3 regions of the Pseudomonas sp. NPDC096917 genome follow, and region 1 is predicted to be linked to each of the others. Evidence: riboswitches for the same ligand, from Rfam matches in the RefSeq annotation. Region 1 holds a riboswitch; each other region holds the start of a gene.
The links. A riboswitch is a leader RNA that binds a small molecule or an ion and turns the genes downstream of it on or off. The one in region 1 is predicted to bind cobalamin.

Region 1 (6,737 bases):
TCGCCGCGTCGGCTTCGCCGCGTGAACTGCCGATCAAACTGGCCGACCTCAAATCACGCCTCACCCTGGCGCTGGTTTTTCAAATGCGCCCCTTGTCTGATGAAGACAAATTGCGTGCCTTGCAACTTCGCGCATCGCGCCGCGGGCTGCACCTGACTGATGAAGTCGGGCATTTCATCCTCACTCGCGGTACGCGCAGCATGAGTGCGTTGTTCGAATTGCTCGAGCGCCTCGATCAGGCTTCCTTGCAGGCACAGCGCAAGCTGACAATCCCCTTCTTGAAAGAAACGCTTGGCTGGTAAGTGCTGAAAACATTCCCTGTCGGCGCGAGCGTGCTGGCGATTTTTTTTGGCATAAAAGATCGTCAGACAAGCTGATTGCGCAGGGGTTGGCAGCTTTCAGGCGCCAGAAAACCTGCGTGTCAGACGGGGTGTCTACGCAAAATCTATTGTCAGGGGTGTAAAACCTTAGATGTCACGTGAAATCGACTAAGTCACATTTATATCGATTGAATTTGCAAATGAGGATCATAGAAGGCATAGTCGCGGCTACTTTTCTGACAAGCCACGGTCGTGCCCATGCTAAAGCGCTTCGCACCCCTCGTGCCTCTCGCACTTGTTACCCTGCTGTTCGGCTGCGCTGCGCACACGCCAGTGTCCCAGCAAGTGACCGACACTCAGGTTCAAAAGTCATCTTCGTCGCAGGCTTCCGCTCTTTATCAGGAAGAACTGGCGACTGAAAAAGAACTGGCTCAATTTGCCGCAAACAGCAAGCCTTACGAACTGCCAGCCTTGGCTGACAGCATTCTTGAGCGCGGTATGTCCTTGATCGGTACCCGTTACCGTTTTGGCGGCACCTCTGAAGCCGGTTTCGATTGCAGTGGCTTCATCGGCTATCTGTTCAAAGAAGAGGCGGGCATGCAATTGCCGCGCTCGACGCGTGAAATGATCAACGTAAATGCACCGTTGGTCGCACGAAACAACCTTAAACCAGGTGACTTGCTGTTCTTCAGCACCAATGGCCGTGGGCGCGTCAGCCACGCCGGGATTTACCTGGGTGACGACCAGTTTATCCACTCCAGCAGCCGCCGCAGCGGTGGTGTGCGGATCGACAGCCTGGGTGACAGCTACTGGAACAAGACCTTTATTGAAGCCAAGCGCGCGCTGGCGATGGCGCCAACCAGCGTAGTGGCCCGCAAGTAAAGTTAAAGTCTTACTTGAAGTTTGGCCTCTAAGGTCTAGAATTCAGTCGCAATGTTAAATTCTTGAAGCCGCGCAGGTGCCCCCTGTCGCGGCTTCAGGTTTCGCGGCCCCAGTAGCCGTATCCAGAAGCAGGAACGTTCTGTTTATGTCGACTATGGCTCGCGTTGCACTTATCACGTTAGCAGCACTGCTCAGTGCTTGCGCCAACCGTCCGGCGCCAGCCCCTGTGGTCGCCCAAAAGCCGATATTTTCCAAACCCGATGAAACGTCTCCGATGGCTGCGGATGTGTTGTTCCGTGCCTTCAGTTTGGTCGGCACGCCTTATCGCTGGGGGGGTAATACTCCGGACTCGGGTTTTGATTGCAGTGGCTTGATCAAGTACGTCTATAACGACGTCGCGGGTATCTCGTTGCCGCGAACCACGCGCGAAATGATCGTGATGCGGGCGCAGAGTGTCGGCCAGGATCAACTGCAAACGGGTGACTTGCTGTTCTTCGCCACAGGCGGCGGCACGCAGGTTAGCCATGCCGGAATCTACGTGGGTGAAGGCCGCTTCGTGCATGCGCCCGCCACGGGCGGCACGGTCAAGCTGGACAGCCTGAACAAAGCCTACTGGCAAAAAGCCTATTTGAACGCCAAGCGCGTCCTGCCGACCGAGCAGCATTTGGCGCAGTTGCCTTAATCTAAAGCACAAGCTCCTCACCCCAGGCCTCTCCTTCGGGAGATGGCTGGGGTGAGGGCGTTTTTGATCTTAGGGCTTACTTGCCCGACACCCGCCAAATCTTGTTGCCGACATCATCGGCCACCAGCAAGTCCCCCTGCTTATCGATCACAACCCCAACCGGTCGGCCCATGGCTTTTTCGTCTGCGCTGAGGAATCCGGTCAGCACATCAATCGGCATGCCTGCAGGTTTACCGTCAGTAAACGGCACGAAAATCACCTTGTAGCCACTGTGCGGCTTGCGGTTCCATGAGCCGTGCTGGCCAATGAACGCCCCGTCGGTAAAGTTCGGCAACTGGCTGTTTTTAGCAAAGCTGAGGCCCAGCGAGGCCGTGTGCGGGCCCACTGCGTAGTCTGGCGCAATTGCTTTGGCGACCAAATCGAGGTTTTGCGGGCTGACCCGCGTATCGACATGTTGCCCGTAATAGCTGTAGGGCCAGCCGTAAAAGCCGCCATCCTTCACGGAGGTGATGTAGTCGGGCACCAGATCGCTGCCAATTTCGTCGCGTTCGTTCACTGCGGTCCACAGTTTGCCGGTCTTGGGCTCCCAGTCCATGCCATTAGGGTTGCGCAGCCCTGAGGCAAAAATACGGTGGCTACCCGTCGCGGGGTCGACCTCCCAGATCGCGGCGCGACCTTCTTCGTTGTCCAGGCCGTTTTCGCCAACGTTGCTGTTGGAGCCCACGCTCACGTAGAGCTTTTTGCCGTCGGGGCTGGCGATGACGTTTTTGGTCCAGTGATGGTTTATCGGTCCGCCCGGCAGGTCGACAATTTTGGTCGGTGGCGCGCTGATCGAGTTCTCACCTGTTTGATAAGGGAAGCGCAGCAGCTTGTCTGCATCCGCTACATACAGGTCGTTGCCCACCAGGGTCATGCCAAATGGTGAGTTCAGGTTGTCGATAAACACCGTACGGGTTTCAGCCACGCCATCGTGATTGGCGTCGCGCAGCAGGGTGATCCGGTTCGCGCTCGGAACACCCGCCCCGGCCCGGCCCATGACTTTTTCCATCACCCAGCCACGAATCCCTTTGCTGTCATCGGGCTTGGGGGGCGCGTTGGTCTCGGCGACCAGTACATCGCCATTGGGTAGCACATACAGCCAGCGCGGATGGTCAAGGCCATCTGCAAACGCCTGCACTTGCAAACCTTCTGCTGCCACCGGCTTGGTGCCCGCTGGCCAGCCAATGGCCGGGGCGATGTTAACGGTGGGTATCAGCGTCTTGTTCGGCTCTGGCAGCTTGGGTGAGGGGCCGGTGCCGTCGGTGACTTGCAGCGTCGAACTCTCGCCGCAGGCTGCCAACCCTGCCGCTAAAACGATGACAACAGCGTGCTGGCGTTTAAGCATGTGGATCTCCATGAGTTTTTTTGTCGTGTTAGTCATAGAGGAGCGTAGTTGGCGAAGGTTCAGGTCGCAGTAATCCTTTGGCAAGCGGACCCGCACCTTTAATTGACGCTCCACCCCCAACCCTCTAACCTTCGCGGCTTGTTTCAGGTGCTCTGCAACTCAAGGTTGGCCGAGTGAAACAGGGAAGCCGGTGAAAGCGTGTTTAACCACACAACCGCTTTGATCCCGGCGCTGCCCCCGCAACGGTAAATGAGTCAACATCACGCCCGATGCCACTGTGTTTAATGCACGGGAAGGCGCGTGGTGAGGCTGCGTTTTATGTGTAAAAACGCCCCGCTCATGAGCCCGGAGACCGGCCTGATCCATCCAGCACCCTCGCGGCGGGCGTAGGTGTGTCGTTTTTTAATGAATCCTCCCGCCTCCCGTTTGCTTAATTCAGCCCCAACGGAGAGCTGCCATGAACGAATCCCCCGAACGCGACGAGCGTCATCTGGCGCGCATGTTGCGCAAAAAAGCAGTGATGGACGAGCGCATTGCCAGTGCCCCTAACGAGTGTGGCCTGTTGCTGGTGTTGACCGGCAATGGCAAAGGCAAAAGCAGTTCGGCTTTTGGCATGTTGGCCCGGGCCATGGGCCATGGCCTGCAATGCGGCGTGGTGCAGTTCATCAAGGGCCGTAACAGCACCGGCGAAGAGATGTTTTTCCGTCGCTTTCCTGAACAAGTGCGCTATCACGTGATGGGCGAAGGCTTTACCTGGGAAACTCAGGACCGCCAGCGTGACATCGTGGCAGCTGAGGCGGCGTGGGAAGTGTCTCGCGAGATGCTGCGTGATCCGTCCATTGGGCTGGTGGTGCTGGATGAGCTGAACATTGCACTCAAACACGGCTACCTCGACCTCGAGCAAGTGCTGAGCGACCTGCAAGCCCGTCCGCCGATGCAGCATGTGCTGGTCACCGGGCGTGGCGCTAAACCTGAGCTGATTGATCTGGCCGATACCGTAACTGAAATGGGTGTGATCAAGCATGCATTTCAGGCCGGGATCAAGGCCCAGAAAGGCATTGAATTGTGAGTGTTCAAGCATGAGAGAGTCGCGTCATTGCCCGGCGGTACTGATCGCCGCGCCGGCTTCCGGTCAGGGCAAGACCACCGTCACCGCCGCTTTGGCCCGATTGCATCGCAATCAAGGGCGCAAGGTACGGGTATTCAAATGTGGCCCGGATTTCCTCGACCCCATGATCCTCGAGCGCGCCAGCGGTGCGCCGGTGTATCAGGTGGATTTGTGGATGGTTGGCGCCGATGAAAGCCGTCGCTTGCTGTGGGAAGCGGCCGGTGAAGCGGACCTGATTCTGATCGAAGGCGTGATGGGGCTGTTCGACGGCACGCCGTCCAGCGCCGATCTGGCGCGTCATTTCGGCGTGCCGGTGTTGGGGGTGATTGATGGCACCGCCATGGCCCAGACCTTCGGCGCGTTGGCCTTGGGGCTGGCGCGTTATCAGCCGGACCTGCCGTTTGCCGGGGTGCTGGCTAACCGGGTCGGTACGGTGCGTCATGCGCAGTTGCTCGAAGGCAGCCTGACTGAAGGCTTGCGCTGGTACGGCGCATTGTCCCGCGAGACCGGGATTGAGCTGCCAAGCCGGCATTTAGGTCTGGTGCAAGCCAGCGAATTGAATGACCTGGATGCGCGCCTCGATGCGGCGGCCAACGCCCTGGCCAGCACCTGCGAGGTAGCGCTGCCACCGGCGGTGGAGTTTGCAGCCCCGCAACCTGTTGCCGTTGAGCCGTTACTGGCCGGGGTGCGGATTGCTGTGGCGCGCGATGAAGCCTTTGCCTTTACCTATGGCGCGAGCCTGGCGCTGTTGCGCGACATGGGCGCCGAACTGGTGTTTTTCTCGCCGATTCGCGACACGCAGCTGCCTGGCGCTGACAGTCTGTATTTGCCGGGCGGCTACCCCGAGTTGCATCACCTTGAGCTGTCGCGCAACACGTCGATGCTGGATGCAATCCGTGCTCACCATCAAGCAGGCAAGCCCTTGCTGGCCGAATGTGGCGGCATGCTCTATCTGCTGGATGCCTTGACCGACGTCGACGGTCAGCGCGCCGAGTTGGTCGGCCTGCTCAAGGGCGAGGCGACCATGCAAAAACGCTTGGCGGCTCTGGCTTTGCAGGCCGTTGAGATGCCCGAAGGCCTGTTGCGCGGACACACCTATCATCACTCGCTGACCAGCACCGAACTTGAGCCTGTCGCACGTGGCCTGAGCCCCAATGGCGGGCGTGGTGCGGAGGCGGTGTATCGCGAAGGGCGTATGACAGCGTCTTATGTGCACTTTTACTTTCCGTCCAATCCCCAGGCCATGGCTGCGTTGTTCGCGCCGTGCGCCGTGAAGGTGTCATGAGCGACAACGCATTTAGTCCTGAAGAGAAGGCCGCGGTGTACCGGGCCATTGCTGAGCGCCGCGACATGCGGCATTTCAGCGGGGGCAGCGTGGCCCCTGAGTTGTTGGCACGTGTGCTGGAAGCCGCGCATCAGGCGCCGAGTGTGGGCCTGATGCAGCCGTGGCGGTTTATCCGCATCACTGACCGCGAACTGCGCGGCAAGATTCAAGCGGTCGTTGAAGACGAGCGGGTCCGCACCGCCGAGGCGCTGGGTGAGCGGTCGGATGAATTCATGACCCTCAAGGTTGAAGGCATCAACGATTGCGCCGAGGTGCTGGTGGCGGCGTTGATGGATGACCGCGAAAAGCATATTTTCGGCCGCCGTACGCTGCCGGAAATGGACATGGCGTCGTTGTCTTGCGCCATTCAAAACCTGTGGCTGGCCGCGCGCGTGGAAGGCCTGGGCATGGGCTGGGTGTCGTTGTTCGAGCCGCAGGCCCTGGCGGATTTACTGGGGTTGCCCGCAGGTGCCAAGCCACTGGCGGTGTTGTGCCTGGGCCCGGTCGAGGCATTTTATCCGGCGCCCATGCTGGTGCTGGAGGGGTGGGCGCAAGCGCGTCCGCTGAGTGAGTTGGTCTACGAGAATTTTTGGGGAGTAAAGCCATGAGTGTGGCGTTGTTGTGCGTTGCCGGGGTGGCGTTGGATGCGCTGCTCGGCGAGCCTAAACGCTGGCATCCGCTGGTTGCGTTTGGCCGCATGGCTGACCGTATCGAGCAGCGTTTCAATTCGGGTGGGCGGGGCTGGCGTAGCCATGGCGTGACCGCCTGGGTGCTGGCGGTATTGCCTCTGACCCTTCTGGCCACCGCTTTGTCGTGGCTGCCTTATATCGGCTGGCTGGTGGAGATTGTGGCGCTGTACTGCGCGTTGGGCATGCGCAGCCTGGGTGAACACGTGCAGCCGGTTGCCGAGGCGTTGCGCGCCAATGATCTGGACGAGGCCCGCACGCGGGTCGGGTATTTGGTCAGTCGGCAAACCAGTGAGCTGGATTCGACCGAAGTGGCGCGCGCGGCCACAGAGTCGGTGCTGGAAAACGGCA
Region 2 (6,737 bases), on a different contig from region 1:
GGTGCTCAACAGACCCGAGCCGATCAGCATCATCAGCGAGGCAAAATATAACGCTCGAAAAGACTTCCAGATTTGGTGCATTGGCTTCCCGTGCGGCTCCTTGTGCAGACCATCAACGACCTCGAGGTCGCCAACTGTTACGGTTCAAACGGGCATGTGCCCGTCTAAACAATTAAGCCTGAGCCGCCAGAACGCGACGTTCCCAGGGGGTTATTTCGTCGTGAAAGCTGGTCAGTTCCAGGGTCTTGGACGCAATGTATCCTTCGATGAACTCATGGCCGAACAGTTCCTTTGCTAACTCACTGCGTTTGAGACGTTCAAGGGCAGCATGCAAGGTACATGGCAGAGACAAAGCTTCTGGCACTTGGAACTCACCCTGAATCGCATCGGTGGGTTCGAGCCGGTGTTCGATGCCGTGCAGGCCGGCTGCCAGGCTCGCCGCAATGGCCAGATAAGGGTTGGCATCAGCACCTGGCAAACGGTTTTCGACCCGTCGTGCGACGGGGGCGCTGGCCGGGATTCGCAATCCGGCGCTGCGATTATCAAGCGACCAGCAGGCGTTGTTCGGTGATGCAAACGGGTGGTACAGCCGTTGGTAAGAGTTGACGTTGGGTGCAAACAGCGCCGTGAAGTCCGCCATGCACGCCTGTTGCCCACCTATAAAGTGGCGGAAGGTAGCCGTGGGTTGCCCCGCCTCATCGCTGAATACGTTACGCCCGCTGCCCGTCTCGACCACGCTTTGGTGAATATGCATCGAGCTGCCCGCCGTGTGTGCCAAGGGCTTGGCCATGCACACCACGATCAGGCCGTGCTTGAGCGCGACTTCTTTAAGCAAGTGTTTAAACAGCAGGGTTTGATCAGCGAGCAACAGCGGGTCACCGTGCAGCAGGTTGATCTCGAACTGGCTGACGCCCATCTCATGCATGAAGGTGTCACGCGGCAAGCCCAGTGCGGCCATGCACGCATACACCTCATTGAAGAACGGCCGCAGGCCGTTATTGGAGCTGATGCTGAACGCCGACATACCGTCTTCGCAGCGACCGTCCAGCCCGACCGGCGGGCGGAACGCTTGAGTCGGGTCAGGGTTGGCCGCAAACACAAAAAACTCAAGCTCGGTGGCCACCACGGGCGCCAGGCCAAGGGCGGCGTAACGGGCGATCACCGCTTTCAACTGGCCACGGGTCGAGAGCCGTGAACGGGCGCCCGTGAGTTCAACCGCGTCGCAAATGGCCAGTGCCCGTGGCGTCTGGCTCCACGGCAAGCGGTGGATCTGCGCAGGGTCTGGAATCAAGGCAAGGTCGCTGTCGTCGCTGCCGTAGAAACGTGCCGCAGGGTAGCCACCCATGATGCATTGCAGCATGACGCCTCGGGCCATTTGCAGGCGCCGTCCTTCGAGCAATCCTGCTGCGGTCATTACCTTGCCACGCGGCACGCCATTCAGATCCGGGGTCACACATTCAATCTCATCAATGCCCGCCAATCGCTGTGCGAGTGAGTCGTGGCCATCGGTCGTCATGACGCTTTCCTTATTGTTGTACAAACCGCGAACGGCAATGCGCACAAAATACGCATCCACTGTTCGTGAATTCAAGCGAGCCACGCATAAATCAGAATAAAGCCACAGCGACTGCGAAGAACAACAGGATCGATTGTATTTTTTCGCGCAGTACCCGGCATGTCCAAAGACGACATTCACTTGATCACCCACACGATGTGGCTCTACAAACACACCGACGGGTTTTGCCGACTAGACTCAGCGCCCACTGTGTCCTGCAAGGCCCAAAGGAAAAACGATGAAGACGTTGACCCCGCTCTACACCGGTCTGCTGCTCGCCAGCATGATCAGCCTGCCCGCCTTTGCCCAGCCCCCAACCAGCGAGGGCTACGTGCTGGACAAGGTTGTTCAGGTCAGCCGCCACGGCGTGCGCCCGCCCACGGCGTCCAATGAAAAACTGCTGACCCACGTCACCCAGCGCCAATGGCCGACCTGGCTGGTGCCCTTCGGCAACCTGACCGGTCATGGCTACACCGGCGCGGTCGAAATGGGCCGTTATCGGGGCGAAGTGTTGCGCAGCGCCGGGTTGATCCCGCAAGGCTGCCCCCACGCCCGTCAAGTGCTGGCCCACGCCAGCCCTATGCAACGCACCAAAGCCACCGCCCAAGCCCTGCTCGACGGTATGTTCCCCGGCTGCGGCTTGCAGCCGGGTTACGTCAGCGGTGAACAGGACGCGCTGTTCCAGGCCAATGAAATGCCCTTTGCCGCACTCGATCCGGACAAAGCCCGCGCCCAAATTCTCCAGGCACTGGGTGGCAGTGTCGAAGCGGCCCAAAAGCGCTACGCCCCTTACGAAGCACAACTGCGAGAAGTCGCCTGCCTGCCCGGCACCGACTGTCCGTACGGCAAACAAACGTGGAAGCTCGAAGAAAACGCCAAAGGCCGTTTTTCGATCAAGGGCCTGAGCGCGGGCGCCAACATGGGGGAAGTGTTCCGTCTTGAATACAGCCAAGGCCTGCCCCTGGATAAAGTCGCGTTTGGGCATGCCCGCACCGCCGCGCAAGTCTCCAGCCTGATGGTGCTGACCAAAGCCAAATATGACTACCTCAACGACATCCCCTATATCGCCAGCCGTGGCGCGTCAGAGTTGATGAACCAGATATCGCTTGAGCTCAAACAAGGCACAGCACTGGCCGACAACACCGCGCCAGGCACACCGCCGGATGTGCCGTTGATGCTGTTGGTGGCCCACGACACCAACATTGCATACCTGCGCACGATGCTGGGTTTTGGCTGGAAACTGGGCGACTACATCGAAAACAATATTCCGCCCGTGGGCACGTTGCAGTTTGAACGCTACAAGGAAGTCAAAACCGGCGAATACTTTTTGCGCATTGCCTTTGAAGCGCAGTCGATGGATCAGATTCGTAATCTGACCCCACTGAACGGCGGGCAAAAACCGCTCAAGCAAGACTTCGCCAGCAGCAAGGATTGCCGCAAAACCAGCGTCGGATTGCTGTGCCCGCTTAAAGAAGCCATGGCCACCGTCGACCACAACATCGACCCGACCGCGCTGACGCCGTACACCTGGTAGCACCCTGCTTGCCTCGCGATTTTTTAAAAGATCAAACGATCGCGAGGCAAGCTCGCTGCGACACGAAAGCGCGAGGGTGAGCGTGACGCAGGGGCTGTCGCCTATAGATACTGCGCCCTGACGTGAGATACATTGAAACGGCCTGTTACCAAAACAACAGCCCGTTCACTCACAGAGGGTGCCACTTGAATACAAATCAAAAAATGCGAACCTTCGATCTGATCCGCGAGGCGGTACTGCCTGAGTACCGCGACCGTGTAGACGACTACCTGAGCCTCTACGAGCAAGCGCTGCACAATGAGCACGCCCCGACCGATAACCTGCACGCCATGGCGCACCAGCTTCGGGGCTACTTGCGGGGCCTGAATACCACGCGTGTGCTGGGCATGGCGGATTGGGAAGAACTCGACCGCCGGGTGACCGAGTCCTGGCTGGAATAACCCGCCTTACTGAGCGTTACGACTGAAGATGCGGATCACTTCATCCAAGTGCTCGGCCATCGCCTGACGTCCATTTTGTGGGAGAGGGCTTGCTCGCGATGCAAACGACTCGGTCTATCTGAATGACCGAGTTGATGCCATCGCGAGCAAGCCCGCTCCCACAGGTTTTGCAATACGTCATAGCCATATGGCATCCCATAGAGGGTAATCCCCTACTCGCTTGACCAGCCCTGCGCGTATAGGGTTGGCGATGACATAACGTGCCAGATGCTTCAAATCTTCGTCATCACGTAAAGCGTGGTCATGGTAGCCCTGCTGCCATCGGCTGCCTGTTCGACCGGTTGCTTGGTTAATGGCCCGCGTACTCAACGATTTGGTGCGACACATCAATTCGTCAAGCGAACCGCTCTGAAGCACCACCAGCCAATGAAAGTGATCAGGCATCACGACCCATGCAAGCGAGTCGACAAGACCTTGTTCTTGTGCGCACCTCAGTTGTTCTACAACCCTCCTGCCGATATGCCAGTCCAAGAAAATGGGCTCGCGATTCAATGTATTGGCGGTTAACAGATAGAGACGGTTTTGCTCGCTGTAACGACCAAGGCGCAGACGATGAGAGGTAGGAAATACGTGCATAAACAGGCTCAATGGGTTGATAAGCCCAAAAACTAGTCACTGCCAAGAAGGCAGCAGCGGGAATCGTTTAACCGTATATTTCATAGCTCCCACAAAAACGTAATGGCGCGAGTTTTTCCTGAGACGCTAGCGTAGACTGCCCAGGTTATTTCAGTATGTTACGAAGGAAAGAAGTCGGTCAAAATCCGACGCGGTCGCGCCACTGTAGTCGGCTCCTTGCCGAAAGCCAGATCTTCCTTTGCCTTATGCACTCTTGCCGGGACGCGCAATCCCAGAGGTAATCATGGCTTACAACGCTTCAACTCAGACTGACATCTCCCTGCCTGCCATTCCCTTGGGCGATATTTTGCCTTGGGCGATCTTCGGCGGCCTGTTGCTGATGCTGGCGATTTATTTCGTCGGCGCCGAACAAGGCGCCACTGCCATTTTCAAGGGCATGTACGTTCACGAATTCGTACACGACGGCCGCCATCTGCTGGGCTTTCCCTGCCACTGATCCGAGGATTACTACATGACTGGTCGTTTACTCGTCAGGGGCATGCTTGTCGGTCTGATTGCTGGCCTGCTGGCTTTCGGTTTTGCCAAAGTGTTCGGGGAGCCCCAGATTGAGAGCGCTATCGCGTTCGAAGAACACATGTCTCACTCACACGGCGATGCCGAGCAAGGAGAACCCGAACTGGTCAGCCGCCAGGTGCAAAGCACCTTCGGCCTGTTGACCGGGGTGGTGGCGTACAGCGTGTCACTGGGCGGCATTTTTGCCCTGGTGTTTGCTTTCTCTCTGGGGCGCGTCGGCAATGTCGGCCCACGCGGCCTGTCTGCGCTGTTGGCGCTGACCGCCTTTGTGGTGGTGTTTCTGATCCCGGGTCTCGTTTATCCGGCCAATCCACCGTCAGTGGGCGATCCGAGCACCCTGGGCAAGCGCACCCAACTGTTCTTTCTGATGTTGCTGGTGTCGGTTGCCGCTGCGGTGATTGCAATCAGTGCAGGCCGCACGTTCATCGCCCGCTCGGGTCTGTGGAATGGCGCGATCAAAGGCGTGGCGCTGTATCTGGTGATTGTTGCAGTGGCCGGCTACCTGTTCCCGACCATCAGCGAAGTGCCGCAAAACTTCTCGGCAGTCTTGCTGTGGAAATTCCGCGTCGCAGCCCTGGGCATTCAAGGGGTGATGTGGACTGCTCTGGGGTTGATCTTCGGCGCAGTGGCTGAACACTTGCTGTTGCCGGCGGGCAAGGCTTACAAGGCCTGAGTCATTGAAATTCTGTAGTCGCTGACGAAGTACGAAGGCTGCGCAGCCGATCGCAGCCTTCGCTCCTCGACAGCGACTACAAGCCCCATCCTCCACCCAAACTTTGAATCAGCGCCACGCTGCCCTGGCTCAGTTGCGCCTGGGTATCGCGCAAGTTCTGCTCGGTCTGCAACAGGATTAATTGCTGAGTCAGGACGTTCTGCTGGCTGACGGTCCCGGCTTTCAACTGCGCCTCTTGGCTGCCAAACAGTTGCTGGTTGCGCGTATAGATCTGTTGGTAAGTGTCGGCCTGCACGTTCAGGTGATTGATCGCCGACAAGTTGTCTTCGACGTTCTGCAACGCTGACAGCACGGTGCCACGGTAATTGGCCGCGTCCTGGTCGTAGCTGGCCTGCGCCTGTTGCACCGCCGCCTCGCGGGCGCCGCCATCAAACAGGGTCGCCGCCAGCGCCGGGCCCAAGGTCCAGATGCGGTTGGGCACGCTGAACAGTCCACCCAATGCGCTAGCGCGATAACCGGCTTCGGCGGTCAAGTCCAGAGTCGGAAAGAACGCCGCTTCGGCCACGCCGATTTTGGCGTTAGCCGCCGCTGCGTTACGTTCCGCCGCCACCACGTCCGGCCGGCGCAGCAGCAGGTTGGACGGCAAGCTCAATGGCGGGCGCGGCACCACAAAGGTGTATTGGGCTTTGGGCTCGATGCTCAATTGTGCAGGCGCAACGCCTACCAGCACCGCTAAAGCGTGTTCGTATTGTTCGCGCGAGCGCTGGGCGGTCTGCAACGCAGCGACCACGCTGCTCAGTTGGTCTTGCGCTTGCAGCAGTTGGTCATTGGCCGCCGTGCCCTGCTGGTATTGGGCCTGGATCATGTCCAGCAGTTGCTGGTTGATCTGCTGCTGTTGCTGCAACAGGCCGATGTCGATGTCCAGTTGGCGCAGGCCCAGATAATTGCTCGCCACGCTGGAACTGATGGACAGCCGCACCCCGGCCAGCAAGGCGTCGGACGCTTGGGCTGTGGCATTGCTCGACTCGATGCCGCGACGCACTTGCCCCCATAAGTCCGGCTCCCAACTGGCAGTTAGGGTAGCGCTGACCACGTTCACCACCCCGCCGCCCGTACTGGTACTCGAACCACTGGAACTGCTGCCACCTACGCCCCGGGTGCCGGACAGTCCGGCCCCCAGGGTCGGCCATAAACCGGCCCGGCTCGATGACACTTGCGCTTGCGCCAGCCGATAAGCCGCCTCGGCGGCATCGATGGACGGGTTAGCCGTGGCCGAACGCTGGATCAACTCGGTCAGCAGCGGATCGTGGTATTCCAGCCACCACT
Region 3 (6,737 bases), on a different contig from region 1:
TTGAACGGGCGACGCAGGATCAGGCTGTTACTGGTTTGGGCGGTGCGCGGGTTGGCCAGGCGGATGTGGGCATCGAGCTTGGTGATTTTGCCTTCGGGGTCTTTGCTGTAATCCGGAACGTCGGTCTCGTGCTGGCCATCCATCGGCGCGCCACTGGCTTTGTTGCGCCCGAAGATGCTTTGTTGCTCTTGCAATGGGGTGCGGTCCCAGCGCTCAACAAAGTTGCGAATGATGCGTACCGCTTGATAGCTGCCATCCACCGCCCAATGCGGCTCGTCGCTGCCCGGCTGTACCCAGACAAGAGTGTTCATCAGGGTGTTGTCAGTAGAGTCCGGGTTGGCCGAGCCATCACGAAAGCCCAAAAAGTTACGTGCGCTTTGTGGCGCAACGCCCGGTTTGGTGGGCGCTTGCGGCGGTACGGTGCCTTCTTGCTTCCAGCGCACCAGCAGCAAGTCCGGCAGGTTTTTTACGATGTCGCGCAGGGCGTGAATGTTGGTGTCGGCGGTGTTGGCGCAAAACTGCAGGCTCAGATCGCCATGGCAAAACGCGGGCTCCAGCGCATCATTGGGAAAACCCTGCATGCGGCTCAGGCGCTTGGGTTTGACGCTGCTCAGGCCGAAACGCTCATCGAACAGTGACTCGCCGACCGAGACCGTCACTGTCAGGTTGTCCGGGGTGACTACCGGGCCGAGAATGCCGGAGTCGGCTGGCGGTAGCTTGGGGTCGACCTGGGGCACTTTGCCGCCTTTGGTCAGGAACGCGATGCGCTCATTCAGGGTGCGAAACAGGCGCTCCAAGTCTTTGCGATCACTGGCCAGCACATCAAAGGACACAAGCATGCCTGCAGCAGGGCGCGGCGTGACGATGCCGTTTTGGTGTTGGCCGTGGAACTCGTGATGGTCCTGGGTCTTGTCGCTGCTGGGCGCTTGGGTGACTTGCGCGTTGGCGCTGGCAGCCATGGCCGGGCAACTCAGGGCGCTGCCAGCCAGTGCAGCACCTGCCACCCCCATACCGAGGAGCACGCGGCGGCGTTGCAGATTGAATTCGCTAGGGCTGTTGTCTGAATCGCTCATGTATGTCTCGTCTGCAATGACAGGCCGAAAAGGCCGAGGGCGGGATCGATTCCATCGAGTGCATCGGCCAGAGCCTTGGCCTTGTGACTGATTTCTTGACGCTGAGCGGCGCTCACTGTGTCGTACGTGAGGTAGCCTTTATCGTTTTTCAGCCGGCTGAGTTCGGCTTCGAGAGCGGAGCTGGCGGTATCAATGTTGAGCAGGATGTCGGCATTGTTTTTGGCCAGTAACGGACGCAGCAGATCGACCACCTTGCGCGTGGTCTCAAGGTTGGCGGCGAAGCCGGACAGGTCGATATGGCTGTAACGTTCTTCTTCACCGCTGGCGGCACGGGTGTCCGCCAGGTTGTGCAATGTGCGCGAAACAATATTGACCAACTGCTCGGGCGCAAGGGATTGCGCCAGCAGTTGTTGCCTGAGCAGGACCGCATTGGCTTGCAATTGCTCGGCAAAGGGCGCCAGGCCTTGGGTGCTGCGTTGCTCAAACAGGCCGTATTCGAGGCGATGGAAACCGCGGAACCCCGGGTCCTGTTCGCGTTTTTCGAAGTAGTCGGCGCGGGCGTTGATGGCGTTGTCCAGTTCAGCCAGGCGCTGTGCGGCGGGGGCCAGGCGCTGATAGGCCTCGCGTGCCGGGACATAAAGAGCCTGTGCCTGCTGCAAGTCGCCGCTGGCGATCGCTTGCGACAATGCGTCAACCGCTTTGATCAGGGCGTTGCCCTGGCTGCTCAAGTACACCCGAAACTCTGACAAGGGGCCGATGAACGCCACCATCGATGGATGCGCCTTGGCGCTGGCTTGCGATTGGGCTGTCGGTGTGACGTGCAGGGTGCCGCGCGGATTGCTCAGCAGGCCGCAGGTAATGGCGTAATCACCGGGCGCGAGGTTGGCGTTGATCACCTGGCTGAGGCCGGGAGCAATGTTCTCGCGCTCTTCGATCACCAGCACGCCGTCGAGGATTTCCCATTCGACGGCGCGCTCCGAGACGTTGACGATACGGAAACTGTTAAAGCCGGCAGGCACGGTCAGCGCATTCGGTTCGCAACTGTGGGGGTGAATCGTCACCGTGATTTCATTGCTGTGCACCTTGCGTTTGGCCGTAGCCAGTTGCGAGGCGTAATAGAACAACCCGCCGGCCGCGATCATTACGATCACCGAACCGGCCACAGCCCAGCGCAGCGCGCGTGGGGGATTACCGCTTGCAGGGGTAGACATGCAGGACCTTATGAGTTCGTCACTGAAGTGGGTTGGATGGCGTTGGGCGGTGTTGGGGCGCGGAAGAACAGGGCCAGTGTCACCACCAGATAAATCACGTAGGCGCCGATCACACTCACAGTGGGGGCGTCCTGATAGCCGAACATCCCGGCCAGAATCGAACCCAGCGGGCCGTCCATCGGCAGCGTGGCGCTGATGTCGAAGACCACGTCTTGCAGGTGATTCCACAGCCCGGCTTCGTGCAGGGCTTGCACCGAGTTGGCCAAAATGCCAGCGGCAACCACCAGAATGAACAGGCCGGTCCAGCGGAAAAACAGCCCCAGGTTCAGACGCATGCTGCCGCTGTAAATAGCAAAGCCCACCAAGATCGCCAGAATCAACCCGAGCAGGGCGCCCAGAGGTGCGGCCGGGCCTTCACTTTGTTGAAACACCGCGAGCAGGAAAAACACAGTTTCCAGCCCTTCACGCGCCACGGCGAAAAACACCATGGCAATCAGGGCTGTGACCTGATGTTTGGAACCGGCAAGGGCGTGATCCAGTGAGGTGTGCAGAGCCTGCTTGATCGAGCGGGCGACCTTGCGCATCCAGAACACCATGGAGCTGAGAATGCCAACGGCGATCAGGCCGACGATGCCTTCGAACAGTTCCTGCTGCTTTTGCGGGAATTCGGCGCTCATCAGTTCCAGGCCGCCGCCGACCAGCAGCGACAGGGCGGCCGCGAGGAAAACCCCAATCCACACCGCAGGCATCCACTGGCCACGCCCGGTTTGCTTGAGGTAACTGGCAATGATGCCGACGATAAGCGCGGCCTCAATACCTTCGCGCAGCATGATCAGAAAGGGAACCAGCATGGGCAGAACACCGCGTTGCGAATGGGTAGTGCCAATTTGTAACATATTGATACGTATTGCCAAACAAGAATCGATTTCATTTGCTGAACAGTGGCTGAACGAAAAAGTGACGCCGGAGCCCCCGGTTCTGACGCCTGTACACAGCGCCAACATTGACCTGTTACAAAGCACTGCGTAGCCTTGTGCGCTCGAGGTTCTTCGCAGCGCGAAGCTAAGATGGGAACGCGGTATGCCGCGGCTGCCCCCGCAACTGTAAACGGTCAATTACCCTGCCACGCCACTGCTTGATACGCGGGAAGGCGCAGGGAATGGGGCTGCCTAGGGCAGACCCCCAGCCGTAAGCCAGGAGACCTGCCTCGTGTCAGATTCTTACTTCAACCGGGCGGGGTGATCCGGTGGCGAATGTTTGCCGCTCCTATGAGCCGGTCGTCGTCCCGTATGCCCGCCGCTTTGCCAAAGGGCATCCGATGAAAACACTGGCCAAAACCCCCGTCACTATCGTTACCGGCTTTCTCGGTTCGGGCAAAACCACCTTGCTTCGCCACATGCTGGACAACGCCCAGGGTCGGCGTATTGCAGTGATCGTCAACGAATTCGGCGAGTTGGGTATCGACGGTGAAATCCTCAAGCAATGCACCATCGGGTGCACTGAAGAAGAAGCCAACGGCCGCGTCTATGAACTGGCCAACGGCTGCCTGTGCTGCACCGTGCAGGAAGAGTTCTTCCCCGTGATGCGCGAACTGGTGGCCCGTCGCGGTGACATCGACCATATCCTGATTGAAACCTCGGGCCTGGCCCTGCCAAAGCCGCTGGTTCAAGCGTTCCAGTGGCCAGAAATTCGCAGCGCCTGCACCGTTGACGCGGTGATCACCGTGGTCGACAGCCCGGCCGTTGCACGTGGCACTTTTGCCGCCTTCCCGGAGCAGGTCGATGCCCAGCGCAAACTCGATCCGAACCTTGACCACGAGTCCCCGCTGCACGAACTGTTTGCCGACCAACTGGCCAGCGCTGACTTGGTGATCCTCAACAAAGCTGACCTGATCACCCCTGAAGACTTGGCCAAAGTCCGCGCCGAAGTGGCTGAAGAACTGCCACCGGCGGTGAAAATCATCGAAGCCAGCAGCGGTCGTCTGCCACTGGAGGTATTGCTGGGTCTGGGCGCCGGGTCCGAAGATCACATCGACAGCCGTCACAGCCACCACGACCATCACCACGATGGCGATGATGACCACGACGATCACGACCACGATGCCTTCGATTCCATCTCCATTGAACTGCCACAAGCAGAAGAGCGCGTGCTGCTGGACGCCCTGACGCAATTGGTGGTCAAGCACGACATCCTGCGGGTTAAAGGCTTTGCGGCGATTCCTGGCAAGCCGATGCGCTTGCTGATTCAGGGTGTGGGCACGCGTTTTGACAAGCACTTCGACCGCGCCTGGGGCGGTGATGAAGCGCGCACCACCAAACTGGTACTGATCGGCCAGGACCTGGACGCCGCACTGCTTGAGTCCTCCCTGCGTACAGCGTTGAGCGTTTAACCCATGCATCTGCTCAGGACCCAACCCGGTGGCTTTGTATCGGACGACAACATTGCCGACTTGGGCCAAACCCCCGCCGAGCTGGTGATCCTGTGCAGCGGTGATTCAAGCCTGGCACTGCTCGCGGACGCCGCCCAGCAGTTGCCTGAAGATTATCCAAGCCTGCGTCTGGCGAACCCTATGCAGGTGCAAAACCATGGCTCGGTCGATCTGTATGTCGACCAGGTGCTGCAACACGCCAAAGTGATTCTGCTGTCCTTGCACGGCGGGATTGGGTATTGGCGCTACGGCATTGAGCGCCTGATGCAACTGGCCGAGCGCGGCGTGACGCTGATTCTGGTGCCGGGCGATGACCGTCCCGACCCGGAGCTGAGTGCGTTGAGCACCGTGCCCGCCGAACAGGCTGAACGGCTGTGGCACTTTCTGCGTCAGGGCGGGCGGCATAATGCCGTGCAACTTTACCGCTGCCTGGCCAGCCAAAGCCTGGACCGCGATTACGCGTGGGATGAGCCGCAGGCTTTGCCACGCACCGCGATTTATCACCCGCAGCACGCAAGCCCCGAACTCAAGCACTGGCAAGCTGACTGGCGCGCCGGGCAACCGGTGGCGGCGCTGCTGTTCTATCGCTCGCACCTGCAAGCGGCCAATACCGCGTTTGTCGATGTGTTTTGCCAGCGATTGCAAGCGGCAGGGCTTAATCCTTTGCCCATTGCAGTGGCCAGCCTTAAAGAGCCGGGCTGCCTGACAGTGGTTCAGGCGTTGCTCGACGAGGTCGAGGCCGGGGTCATTCTCAATACCACCGGTTTTGCCCAGTCGAGCCCGGAAGCGCCTCACTTGCGTCCGTTCCGCCGCAATATCCCGGTGATTCAGGCGATTTGTGCCCAGGACAACGAACCCGGCTGGCGCGACAGCGAACAAGGCCTCGGCCCGCGTGATCTGGCGATGCACATTGCCTTGCCGGAACTGGACGGGCGAATCATCAGCCGTCCGATCAGCTTTAAAGACTTGGCCTGGCGCAGTGAGCGCAGCCAGTCGGATGTGGTGTGCTATCGCGCCCAGCCGGAACGCATGGACTTTGTCGCCGAGCTGGCGCGGCGCTGGGTTGAATTGGCCCGCGTGCCTAACCCGCAAAAGCGCATCGCCCTGATTTTGGCTAACTACCCAACCCGCGATGGTCGCATCGGTAATGGTGTGGGGCTCGATACGCCGGCCGCTGCGTTGAATATTCTGCGGGCCTTGCAGGTGCAGGGGTATCCGCTGGACGCCGAGTTGCCCGAGTCTGGCACGGCATTAATTCAGGCGTTGCTGGGCGGGGTCAGTAACGACCTCGACAGCCTTGACCTGCGCCCATGCCATCAAAGCATGGGGCTGGATGAGTACTGGGCGATGTTCAGCCAGTTGCCCGAGGCTAATCAACAAGCGGTCAATGAGCGCTGGGGCGCGCCGCAGGATGACCCAATGTTTCGCAGCGGCCGCCTGATGATCGCCGGCCTGCGTTTTGGTTTGACCTTTGTTGGCATTCAGCCAGCGCGTGGCTATCAGGTTGATGCCAGCGCGGTCTACCACGACCCTGACCTGGTGCCGCCCCATGCGTACCTGGCGTTTTACTTCTGGCTGCGCCACACCTACGGTGCCCACGCCGTGGTGCACGTTGGCAAACATGGCAACCTGGAATGGCTGCCGGGTAAAGGCGTTGGGTTGTCAGAACATTGCTGGCCAGACGCGATTCTTGGCCCCATGCCCAATGTGTACCCGTTCATCGTCAATGACCCGGGCGAGGGCGCGCAGGCCAAGCGCCGCACCCAGGCCGTGATCATCGACCATTTAATGCCGCCGCTGACGCGGGCCGAAACCTACGGCCCGCTACGCGATCTTGAACTGCTGGCCGACGAGTATTACGAAGCGCAATTGCTGGACCCGCGCCGCGCCCGAGAGTTGCAGCGCGACATTCTCAAGCTGGTGCGTGACACCCACATCGATCGCGAGCTGCAACTGGATGAAAACCTCGACAGCGACGCCGATGCGGCGATCTGGTTGCCGCGTCTGGACACCTACTTGTGCGAT

Region 2: it holds a riboswitch for cobalamin, as region 1 does, so the genes downstream of both, ACIQYF_RS10875 (CbtB domain-containing protein) here and cobO (cob(I)yrinic acid a,c-diamide adenosyltransferase) in region 1, are expected to answer to the same signal.
Region 3: it holds a riboswitch for cobalamin, as region 1 does, so the genes downstream of both, cobW (cobalamin biosynthesis protein CobW) here and cobO (cob(I)yrinic acid a,c-diamide adenosyltransferase) in region 1, are expected to answer to the same signal.

What each region holds. Positions count from the first base shown of each region.
Region 1 is NZ_JBIWEO010000012.1:91,422-98,158, forward strand. It holds gene hda (DnaA regulatory inactivator Hda) at 1-302, shown strand, start outside; gene ACIQYF_RS15705 (C40 family peptidase) at 579-1,202, shown strand; gene ACIQYF_RS15710 (NlpC/P60 family protein) at 1,348-1,884, shown strand; gene ACIQYF_RS15715 (PQQ-dependent sugar dehydrogenase) at 1,961-3,268, opposite strand; cobalamin riboswitch at 3,397-3,644, shown strand; gene cobO (cob(I)yrinic acid a,c-diamide adenosyltransferase) at 3,726-4,337, shown strand; gene ACIQYF_RS15725 (cobyrinate a,c-diamide synthase) at 4,348-5,661, shown strand; gene bluB (5,6-dimethylbenzimidazole synthase) at 5,658-6,308, shown strand; gene cbiB (adenosylcobinamide-phosphate synthase CbiB) at 6,305-6,737, shown strand, end outside.
Region 2 is NZ_JBIWEO010000007.1:246,645-253,381, reverse strand. It holds gene ACIQYF_RS10900 (MFS transporter) at 1-81, opposite strand, end outside; gene ACIQYF_RS10895 (glutamine synthetase family protein) at 173-1,414, opposite strand; gene ACIQYF_RS10890 (histidine-type phosphatase) at 1,794-3,089, shown strand; gene ACIQYF_RS10885 (hypothetical protein) at 3,293-3,529, shown strand; gene ACIQYF_RS10880 (REP-associated tyrosine transposase) at 3,707-4,165, opposite strand; adenosylcobalamin (AdoCbl) riboswitch at 4,313-4,450, shown strand; gene ACIQYF_RS10875 (CbtB domain-containing protein) at 4,449-4,661, shown strand; gene ACIQYF_RS10870 (CbtA family protein) at 4,677-5,411, shown strand; gene ACIQYF_RS10865 (efflux transporter outer membrane subunit) at 5,488-6,737, opposite strand, start outside.
Region 3 is NZ_JBIWEO010000003.1:124,236-130,972, reverse strand. It holds gene efeB (iron uptake transporter deferrochelatase/peroxidase subunit) at 1-1,073, opposite strand, end outside; gene efeO (iron uptake system protein EfeO) at 1,070-2,284, opposite strand; gene efeU (iron uptake transporter permease EfeU) at 2,293-3,135, opposite strand; cobalamin riboswitch at 3,310-3,509, shown strand; gene cobW (cobalamin biosynthesis protein CobW) at 3,603-4,673, shown strand; gene cobN (cobaltochelatase subunit CobN) at 4,677-6,737, shown strand, end outside.